Regions from separate parts of the Caballeronia sp. LZ062 genome, predicted to be linked through region 3. Evidence: predicted binding sites of a transcription regulator. Region 3 holds the regulator's gene; each other region holds the start of a gene.
What was found. The regulator FliA, encoded in region 3, starts transcription of late flagellar genes. The targets are predictions, from matches to a motif close to CTAAAGTTTNNNNNNNNNNNGCCGNTA.

Region 1: a site for FliA is predicted at 1,486-1,512, ahead of P9239_RS08635 (DUF4088 family protein). Genes of this name have one in related genera too.
Region 2: a site for FliA is predicted at 1,419-1,445, ahead of P9239_RS17260 (flagellin). Genes of this name have one in related genera too.

What each region holds. Positions count from the first base shown of each region.
Region 1 is NZ_JARTWB010000002.1:560,896-564,167, forward strand. Features, by position in the region: gene P9239_RS08630 (ATP-dependent helicase) at 1-623, shown strand, start outside; gene P9239_RS08635 (DUF4088 family protein) at 636-1,400, opposite strand; gene P9239_RS08640 (AzlD domain-containing protein) at 1,542-1,865, opposite strand; gene P9239_RS08645 (AzlC family ABC transporter permease) at 1,862-2,539, opposite strand; gene P9239_RS08650 (AraC family transcriptional regulator) at 2,681-3,272, opposite strand, start outside.
Region 2 is NZ_JARTWB010000002.1:2,395,272-2,398,543, reverse strand. Features, by position in the region: gene fliD (flagellar filament capping protein FliD) at 1-22, opposite strand, end outside; gene P9239_RS17260 (flagellin) at 203-1,333, opposite strand; gene P9239_RS17255 (WbqC family protein) at 1,551-2,246, opposite strand; gene P9239_RS17250 (class I SAM-dependent methyltransferase) at 2,243-2,965, opposite strand; gene P9239_RS17245 (phytanoyl-CoA dioxygenase family protein) at 3,002-3,272, opposite strand, start outside.
Region 3 is NZ_JARTWB010000002.1:2,680,738-2,684,009, forward strand. Features, by position in the region: gene flhF (flagellar biosynthesis protein FlhF) at 1-150, shown strand, start outside; gene P9239_RS18555 (MinD/ParA family protein) at 143-1,060, shown strand; gene P9239_RS18560 (RNA polymerase sigma factor FliA) at 1,081-1,812, shown strand; gene P9239_RS18565 (GGDEF domain-containing protein) at 2,055-3,137, opposite strand.

The DNA of each region.
Region 1 (3,272 bases), 2.1 Mb from region 3:
GCGAATCGCCGTGGCCCGCCGAATTCGAGATGATCCGCCGCTGGTACGAGCCGCACCTCGAGCGCAATCACGAAGACGCGGCAATCCGCATCGGCGATGTGTTGCAGATGGAAAGCATCGCGTCGACGTACCCGACGCGCGAGCGTTTCCTGACCGAACTCACGCTGGACCCGCCCGACGCGACGAGCGACGAATCGGGCGTGCCGCTCATCGACGAGGATTATCTGATTCTTTCGACCATCCACTCGGCGAAGGGGCAGGAGTGGCGCAACGTGTTCGTGCTGAACGGCGTGGACGGCTGCATTCCGTCCGACATGGGCACGGGCAGCGACGAGGAAATCGACGAAGAGCGCCGCCTGCTGTATGTGGCGATGACGCGCGCGAAGGAAGACCTGCACATCGTCACGCCGCAGCGGTTTTATGTGCACAACCAGACGAATCTCGGCGACCGCCACGTGTGGGCGCAGCGCACACGGTTCATTCCGCCGCATCTGATGCAGCACTTCGAGGCAGGCGCGTGGCCGCCGGTGCCGGTCGCCGCACCGCCGACCGCTGCGGGGCTTGCTGCGGCGGCGAAAGCGAAGATCGATATCGCCGCGCGTCTGAAGGGAATGTGGGAGTAGGGTGGCGGCGCTTCAGCGCGAGGCGCGCGAAGCGCGCGGTGTGCGCGGCGCGCTGCCGAAGATGCTGCGCAGCCACGCCGCAAAGCGCGTGAAGCCGTCGTACGGTTCGTCGATGAAAAGCTCCGGCCGCAGCGAGCGCAGATATTCGAGCAGTTGCTGTGCTTCCTGCTTCTGAATCGATCCGTAGAAGATGCCGAGCCGCAGCAGCGCCCGCAGTTCGCCGAGCTTTTCGCGCGCAGCCGAGCCGACGTTCGTTTCGACTGCGATCTTTGCTTCGAATACGCGCTGGCGCAGTGAATCGGCAACACGCCAGGCGGGCGTCTGCATTTTCTGTTCGACTTCGCGGATATCCATCGCCGCGGACTTGATCTGCGAGGCGAGCACGTCTACCTGCGATGCATCGCCGTTGGCTTCCGTGACGATGGCCGTCGCCCACTCGCGCGAAGCCTTCACCAGATCTTCGGCGCTCCAGTCCGAGCGGATCGCGAACGCGAAACCGTGCTCGGCCGCCTGCCGGATCAGAATTTCGACGACGTCCGGGAACTCCTTGTCGAGCGCGCGCTTGGCCCACGCATACTGGCCGTGCGTGAGCATGCGCTGCACGGCCTGCTCGGTGAGGGGCGTGTCGTTGTCGAGCAGCTTCGCGCGCAGATAGTCCTCGAACGACGGCGTGATGAACTGCGGGTCGAGCTTGAGCGACAGACGCAGGAACGCCTCGAAGTCGCGATTCAGCGACGCGATGGTCTCGTCGCGCAACGAAAGGGTGATTTGACGCATGTCGGTTTCCGGTTCCGCGCTCGGCTGGCCCGAGGGCGGGAAGTGCTGTCGGCCCGCCGCGCGGGCGGAGTCCATTCGTTTCAGATAACGGCGGGCCGGCCGGAAACTTGAGGGCTCTTGAAAGGCGCCTCGGTTTGGCGTTTAGCGCAGCACGACGAGCTGCCAGACGAAGAACACGCCGAGCGACACGGCGATCGTCAGCAGCGCGCGGCGCGTGAGCGCGCATACGACGATGGCGACCGCCGCCGCGACGAGTTGCGGATTGCGCCACGTCAGTTCGGCGCCGTTGCCGTGCGGCGAAACGGTCATCGGCACGATGATGGCGGTGAGCACCGTCACCGGCACGAAGCCGAGCGCCGTGCGCACGACGGGTGCGAACGACAGCCGTTCGCCGAGCACGAACACGGCCGCCCGAATCAGGTAGGTGACGAGCGCCATGCCGACGATCAGGACCACGTAGTTCATTGCGCGCGCTCCTTCGCGTCTTTCATGCGCGGTTTGGGTTCGATGACCGTCAACAGCAAGCCGACGCCGACGCCCGCGAGCACCGCCGCGAGCAGCCCGAGCTTATACGGCCAGCCTTGCCACGCGAACGACAGCACACCCGAGGCCAGCGCCGCCGCGACGAAGCGCAGCGCCACGAGTTGCGGCACGATGATCGCGATGAATGTGGCGACCATCGCGAAATCGAGGCCGAGCGATTTCAGGCCCGGAAACGCGGCGCCGAAGAAAAGCCCGATGAGCGTCCATGCTTGCCAGTTGACATACATCGCGAGGCCGGAACCGAGGAAGTAGTGCGGTCCCGTCTCGCCCGGCGCGCGCGCCCGATAGTGCGTGTAGGCGACGGCGAACACTTCGTCGGTCAGAAGCCCCGCCAGCGCCCAGCGCCAGCGCGCGGGCAGATGCGCGACGTAGGGCGCGAGCGTCGCCGAATAGAGCACATGGCGCAGATTGACGACGAAGGTCGTCGCCCAGATGACGGCAAAGCTCGCGTGTCCCGCGATCATGCCGACCGCAATGAACTGCGCCGAGCCGGCGAAGACCACGAGCGACATCAGCTGGCCGTGCCAGAGCGCGAGCGGACTGGCCGTGACGAGCGTGCCGAAGATCACGCCGAAGGGCGCGGCGCCGATCATCATCGGAATGGTGTCGCGTGCGCCGGCGGCGAGTTCCCGCCAGGCGTTGCCGGATGGTGCGTTCAAGATCGTCCTCCTGATGCGTGGAGGATAAGACGGCGTGCGTGCGAAGGCTTGTACGTTCTTGCGGTGGCGCCCCGCCGATCACCGCCAGCGCCCCGGCGCGACCCCGAACGCCCGCTTGAAATGCCGCGTGAAGTGGCTCTGATCGGTGAACCCGCTGGCCGCCGCGACATGCGCGACGGACGCCCCCGCGCGCAACGCAGGCAGCGCCCGCGCAATCCGCAACTGATTACGCCACGCATGCGGCGCGAGACCGGTTTCCCGCGTGAAAAGCCGCGCCGCGTGAAAGGTCGAGAGGCCGACCGTGCGCGCCAGTTCGGCGAGCGTGACGGGTTCGAGCAGATCGTCGGCGAGGCGGGATTTCATCGTGGCGACGCGGACGGCATCGGCGGCGGGCGGCGCGCACGACGGGCGTTCCCGCGCATGCCTTGCGAGCAGCGTCATGACGGCATCGACGAGCGCCGTTTCGGCGGCGAGCGGATCGGCGCGCGCGGCATCGCTCGTCAGGCTTTCCAGCGCCCGATGCGCGCGCAAGAGCCGGCGGGCGAGGTCGTCATCGCGGATGATGTCGGCTGCGAACCAAGGCGACGGGGCGTGCGGCGACAATTCGCACGCCAGCCCTTCGACGAACGGCACCGGCAGATAGAACACGCGATAACGCCATCCCGAATCG
Region 2 (3,272 bases), 290 kb from region 3:
TTGTCGTGGCTACGGTGGTCATGTGTACTCCGGTGCTTACGTGTTCGCGATCGTTCGAATTGGGCGGGAGTCGTCATCTCCCGGAAATGCGCACAGGGAGACGAGCTCCCCGGGCGCTGACTGCGGTGCTTCTTGTTGCGGCTATTTCTACAGCGGCGCGCATTGGACAGCGAATGCGCGCCTTACAGCGTCGGCGAAATGCTTAGCCGAGGAGCTTCAGAACCTGCTGCGGCATCGAGTTGGCTTGAGCCAGCACCGAGATACCAGCTTGTTGCAGCACTTGAGCCTTCGACAGGTTCGCGGTTTCCTGCGCGAAGTTCGCGTCGGTGACCTGCGATTGTGCCGACGACAGGTTCGTCGCTTGTTGCGTCTGCGTGGCGGCAATCGACGTGAAGCGGTTTTGCGCGGCGCCCAGGTTTGCCTGAATGGCGTTGACCGAGTTCAGCGCGTTGTCGATCGCTTCGATTGCACCGTTCGCGCCGTTGGTCGTGCTGATGTCGATGGCGGAAACGAGCGGCGGGTTGTTGTTCGAGTTGAGCGACGCAAGTTGCGTGGTCTGCGCGCTGGTTGCAGCCGTCGGCGTCTTGAACGCGATCGAACCCGGGGTCGTGCCCGAAGCAGCCGTCACGGAGAGTTCGGAGGCGGTTGCCACGCCGGACGTGATCGCCTGGTTGTTCTGGTCCGTGTACGTGAAGCCGCCCTTGCCGTCCGCGAGAACGTTGATCGTCGTGATTGCTGCCGTGCCGGTCGTTGCTGCGCCCGATGCGTCGAGGCTCAGGCCCGTGATCGAACCGATGGCCGTGCCCGACTGCGCGAAACCGCCGCCGATCTTGGCCGACGACACGTTCTGGCTCAGGTCGACCGAGATCGTCTGGCCGACGTTCGCGCCAACCTGGAAGCTCACCACGCCTGCCGAACCGTCCAGCACGTTCGTGCCGTTGTAAGTCGTCTGCGATGCAATGCGGTTCACTTCAGCGATACGCTGGGCGACTTCCTTTTGCAGCGCGGTCTGGTCGCTCGGCGACAGCGAGCCGGTTGCCGACTGAACAGCCAGCTGGCGAATACGCTGGAGGTTGTCGGTGATCTGGCTAAGACCGCTCGATGCCGTTTGCGTCATCGACACGCCGTCGTTCGCATTCGACACGCCTTGGTTCAGGCCGTTGATCTGCGAGGTCATGCGCGAAGCGATTGCCTGGCCGGCTGCGTCGTCTGCTGCGCTGTTGATGCGCTTGCCCGACGAAAGACGCGTGATGGCCGACGACAGTGCGCTTTGCGTGCCGTTCAGGTTTTGCTGGGCAACCAGCGAGTTGATGTTGCTGTTGATACCGATCATTTTCAATCTCCAAGGGTCTGGCGCTGTATCTCAAACAACGCCGTTTTTGGTCGGGGCGGCTAGTTGCTTGGCCGCTTGTTTAGGTTTTCGGCGGCGTTCGAAGAAAACTTTAGGCTCGACGTTGAGGCAATTCAGAAATTTTTTGGACGATGCTTTGCGCGGTTTGCGCCGCCCTGCTGCGCGGTCGCGCGCCGGGTTGGCGCCCGTGTCGCGTCGCTCAAACGAGATCGAATTCGCCCAACATGGCCTCAACTTCGTCAGCCGGGTTGAACATCAAAAGGTCGAGAATGGAAAGCCAGGGCACGAACGGCTCGCCGAACTGCCGGTATTCGAGCGCGCGCGGCTGTAAAAAACGCAGCTCGATTCCGCGTTCGGCGAAATCCGGCGCCGAATAAAGCGCGGTGCCGCCGATTGCGTTGATGTACGTCGTCGCGCCGAGTGCGCCGCATATCGCCAGCACCTTGTCCTGCGCGCGAAGCGAATGGTCGATCGGCAATGTCGACGAAACGACGATCCGCGTGTCGAGCGAAAGCCTTTTGTTCGTCGCGCGAATCGAGTGATGCAGGAAATGGAAAAGATTGCGCTCTTCCTGCTCGACGCATTCGCGCAACAATTCGAACCCTTGCGCGAAATGCGGCGCGCGCCGATATGCGCCCTGTATCTGATTGAGCAGCTTTTGCCGGTCGAAAGAAGGGGCGATCGAGCGCGCGACGACATCGAGCGAATCGGAATCGGCGACGAGCGGAATGCTGAAATACGCATCGCCGCCGTTTTGCAGGAAGCGATTCCGGTTGAACCAGCCTTTCTTCGTGTATTTGATGTTGTCGTAGACGACGAACACGTCGACTGCCCCGATCAGCTGAAAGTAGCCGATATAGGGCAGAAAGTAAGGCTGCATGATCGCGACTTTCATTTGCCGCAGATGAGGTAAATGCTCGCGCACATTTGCGGATAGATCATGCCGAGGTCGTAAATGCCGTCGAGATATTTACTGTCGATGATGCCCGCTTCGAGCGCGCGATCGAACTGGAAATTCGCGAGCGCCTTGAACATGAGGCCGCCGCGCTGTTCGACCTTGAAACCGGCGGCGCGCACGTCGGCTTCGAGCGTATCGAACGAATACGTCCGGCGATGCCCGTGCGCCCATTCGCCGGGCGTGACCGCGTTGTTCGATGCGATGAGTCCCATGCGCACGGCAATCTGCCGCGAGGGCGCGTCGGCGTTTGGGACGAGGACGTAGAAGCGTCCGTCGGGCGCGAGCCAGTCGTGAATGTTGCGCAGCACGGGTCCCGTTTCTTCCAGATGTTCCAGCGTGTTGATCAGGAAGATCGAGCGATACTTGCGGTCCAGCTCGGCCACTTCGAACGTCGCGTTGACGAAGCGCACGTGATCCGGTGAATTGCGCTGCGCGATGGCGATGGCATCGGAGGACGCTTCGATGACCGTGAGGTCCGGGAAGTGTTGCGCGAGCAGGGTCGTCGAGCGGCCTTCATGGCAACCGAGTTCCAGCGCGGGACCGGGTTCGAAATGCGGCGCGAACCGCTTCATCATGTAGTCGCGCACGATCTCGTCGAAGTTGTAGTCGTATCGCTTGTCGGGCCGCGACTGGGCCTCGGCATTGTAGTCACGCATCGCTTGCCTTGTATGTCTGGTTGGGTCTTGGCCGGGTTAGCCTTGGTCGGGCAGATAGAGTCTTTCAGTACGGGGTCGATACCATTCCGACAAGCTCACCGGTACCCGGGAATTGAAGCCGAGCACCTGACGCGTCAGCGGCGCGAGCTGCGCACCGCGCTCTTCGCCGACGAGTCGCGCGTAGTCCATCTGCGGTTTTACGAACGCGGGTCCGTAGCTGAGCGTCAGTGCGACGCGATTACGCGCCGTCGTGTTGAGCGTGCCGCGATGCCACAAGTAGGAGTTGAAGAGCACGACGGAGCCGGCG
Region 3 (3,272 bases):
GTCGCGACAAAGCGTTTTCTGATCAAAAGCGCGTTCTGCATTCCGCGCGAGGGCTCGCCGTTCGTGCCGCAGGACGACGAAGTGCCGGCACTGCTGTCCGCTCTGTCCGCGCGCGCCACCACCGAACTGCATGAGGTCCGCTTTGGATAAGTTCGTGCTCGACCAGGCTGAAGGCCTGAGAAGGCTGCTCACGCGTGGCGGTTCGCGCGTGGTGGCGGTGGCGGGTGGACCGGCGGGCATCGGCTGTACGTCGGCGGTCGTGAATCTGGGCGCGGCGCTGTCCGTGCATGGCAAGGACGTGCTCGTGATCGACGAGCGCCAGAACGCGGGATCGGTGACGCGCATGACTGGGATGTCCGGCGCGGGCGCGCTCGCCGCGGTCATGTCGGGCCGCGAGGCGCTGCAAGACGCCGTGACGCGCACGCCGTTCGGCTTCTCGCTGATCGCCGCGCCGCGCGACGAACGCATCAGCCACGACGTTGCGCAGTGCCGAGCGCTGCTCGACGGACCGGCGGACATCGTGCTGATCGACGCGCAACTCGATCGATACGGCGCGCTCTCGTCGCTCGCGGCGCAGGCGCATGACTTTCTCATCGTGACGCGGGTGGCCGCGTCCGCGATCACCGAGGCGTATGCGTGCATCAAGCGTCTGCACTACGCCCATGCGATCGGCCAGTTCCGCGTGCTCGTCAATCACGTGCAGAACCCGGCTGACGCGGCGGTCGCGTTCGACAACCTGTCGGGCGTCGCGAGCCGGTATCTGGCCGTGTCGCTCGTGCAGGCAGGGTATGTGTCCGAGGATGCGCGCGTCACTCGGGCGAAGGAGCTCTCGCGCTGTGCGGTGGAAGCGTTCCCGGCGACAGCCGCGGCGCGCGACTACCGGCAGATTGCGGCGGAGCTTCTGCATTGGCCGATGCGTCCCGCGCCGTCTGAGCGCGAGACGCAGGTCCGGAATGACGCGCGGTTTTCGGTTGGCGAGGCTGACAAGGGCGGACGGGACACGGGGCGCATGGCGTCGATGTTTTCCAGTCATGCATTGACCAGTACGGCGTCGATGTGATCAAGATTAAGGTGACTCAGATGTACAACGCCCAAGGCAAACTCTCACAGTCGGACGTTCTGACGAAATATGCGCCGCTCGTTCGACGGCTGGGACTTCAGCTCGTCGCCAAGATGCCGGCGAGCGTCGACCTCGACGACCTGATTCAGGCCGGCATGATCGGCCTTCTGGATGCGGCGAGCCGCTACAAGGAAGATCAGGGTGCGCAATTCGAAACCTACGCGAGCCAGCGCATTCGCGGCGCGATGCTCGACGAACTGCGCGCCAACGACTGGCTGCCGCGCAGCATGCGCAAGACGTCGCGCGAAGTGGAATCGGCGGTGCACAAGGTCGAGCAGAACCTCGGCCGCGCCGCGAGCGAGACCGAGATTGCCGAGCACATGAAGCTGCCGCTCGACGAGTATCAGTCGATGCTGCAAGACCTGCACGGCAGCCAGCTGATCTATTACGAAGACTTCGACCGCTCCGCCGACGACGAGCCGTTCCTCGACCGCTATTGCGTCGACCGTTCGGACCCGCTGTCCGCGCTGCTCGACGACAGCCTGCGCGGCGCGTTGATCGAAGCCATCGACAAGCTGCCGGAACGCGAGAAGCTCCTGATGAGCCTCTACTACGAACGCGGCCTGAACCTGCGCGAAATCGGCGCGGTGATGGAAGTGAGCGAATCGCGCGTGTGTCAGCTGCATAGCCAGGCGGTCGCGCGTCTGCGCGCCAAGCTGCGCGAGCAGTCGTGGACGAGCGTCGAGGCGTGACGCGCTAGCCGGCCTCGAAGTCTCGCGCTTCGGCGAACACCGTTTTGCCGATGCCGAGGCTTTTCGCGCGATACATGGCGCGGTCGGCGGCGCGCAGCACGGCGTGGATGTCGGCGGGACGCGTTAGCCGGCCTCGAAGTCTCGCGCTTCGGCGAACACCGTTTTGCCGATGCCGAGGCTTTTCGCGCGATACATGGCGCGGTCGGCGGCGCGCAGCACGGCGTGGATGTCGGCGTGACGCGCTAGCCGGCCTCGAAGTCTCGCGCTTCGGCAAACACTGTTTTGCCGATGCCGAGGCTTTTCGCGCGATACATGGCGCGGTCGGCGGCGCGCAGCACGGCGTGGATGTCGGCGTGACGCGCGTCGGCGGTGCTCGACAGCATGCACGCGCCGATGCTCGCGGAGACCGAGACGGCCCGCCCTTCCACCGACGTGATGGACGCGAGCGCGGCGTGAATGCCTTCGGTGATGGCGAGCACGGCGGAGCGGTTCTGCGCATGATGCGCGAGCACCACGAACTCGTCGCCGCCGAGGCGCGCCACGGTGTCGCTATTGGGCATGCGGCGGGCGAGCACGTCGGCGAACTGCTGCAACAGCAAGTCGCCAATGGCGTGGCCGTAGGTATCGTTGACTTCCTTGAAGCCGTCGAGGTCGATCAGAAGCAGCGCGGTGTCCTGCGCTGCGGCCTCCATCGTGCGATTGACGATGTGTTCGAGCGCGTAGCGGTTGGCGAGGCCGGTGAGCGGATCGGTCGATGCCTGGCGCGCGAGATGGCGATTGGCATTGCCGAGACGATCGACGAGCACGGTCAGGTACACCGATGCCGCCAGCACGCTCAGCGCGAGCCCGAGCGCAGCGGACAGGTTCGCGTTCCACCACGGTTGCCACAGCGCGAGTGCGGCGATCACGGAGATGGCCGTCGCGCTCGAGACGGCGAGCGTGCGCTTGCCGTAGCGGCAGCCGGAGCCGATCAAAAACCAGAACACCACCCACAGGAGCGGCAGCGCGCTGTCGCCGCCAGCGGCGAGCGCCGCGCCGACGAGCGCCTGATCGGCGATCGTCGTGATCATGAGCCGCTTCGTCGATGGCGACGCCATGCGGCTGACGATGAGCAGCGTGACCGCACCGTACAACACATAGAGCCCGACGATTTGCGCAACCAGCGACGCATCGCGCGACGGAAAGCGCCACGCATAGCAAGCGTAGGCGAGGAGAACGACGGCGCCCAGCACGACGCGCAGCGTGGCTTGTTCGCGTTCGGGATGCCGAAGCGCCGCCCACGCGAAGGCATGAGGCCAGCGTGGCGGGTGGTGGGCGTGCTGCATGTGAACCCCTGGTTTTTTCTTTTGCTTTGTGCTCGCGCGGCCGCGATGGACGCGGTTGGCCGTAGGGTTAACGGCAGAGTGCGTGCGGGGCTTGAGTTTCGTGGGGGGATTGTCGTTGATGCGACAGATGTGCGA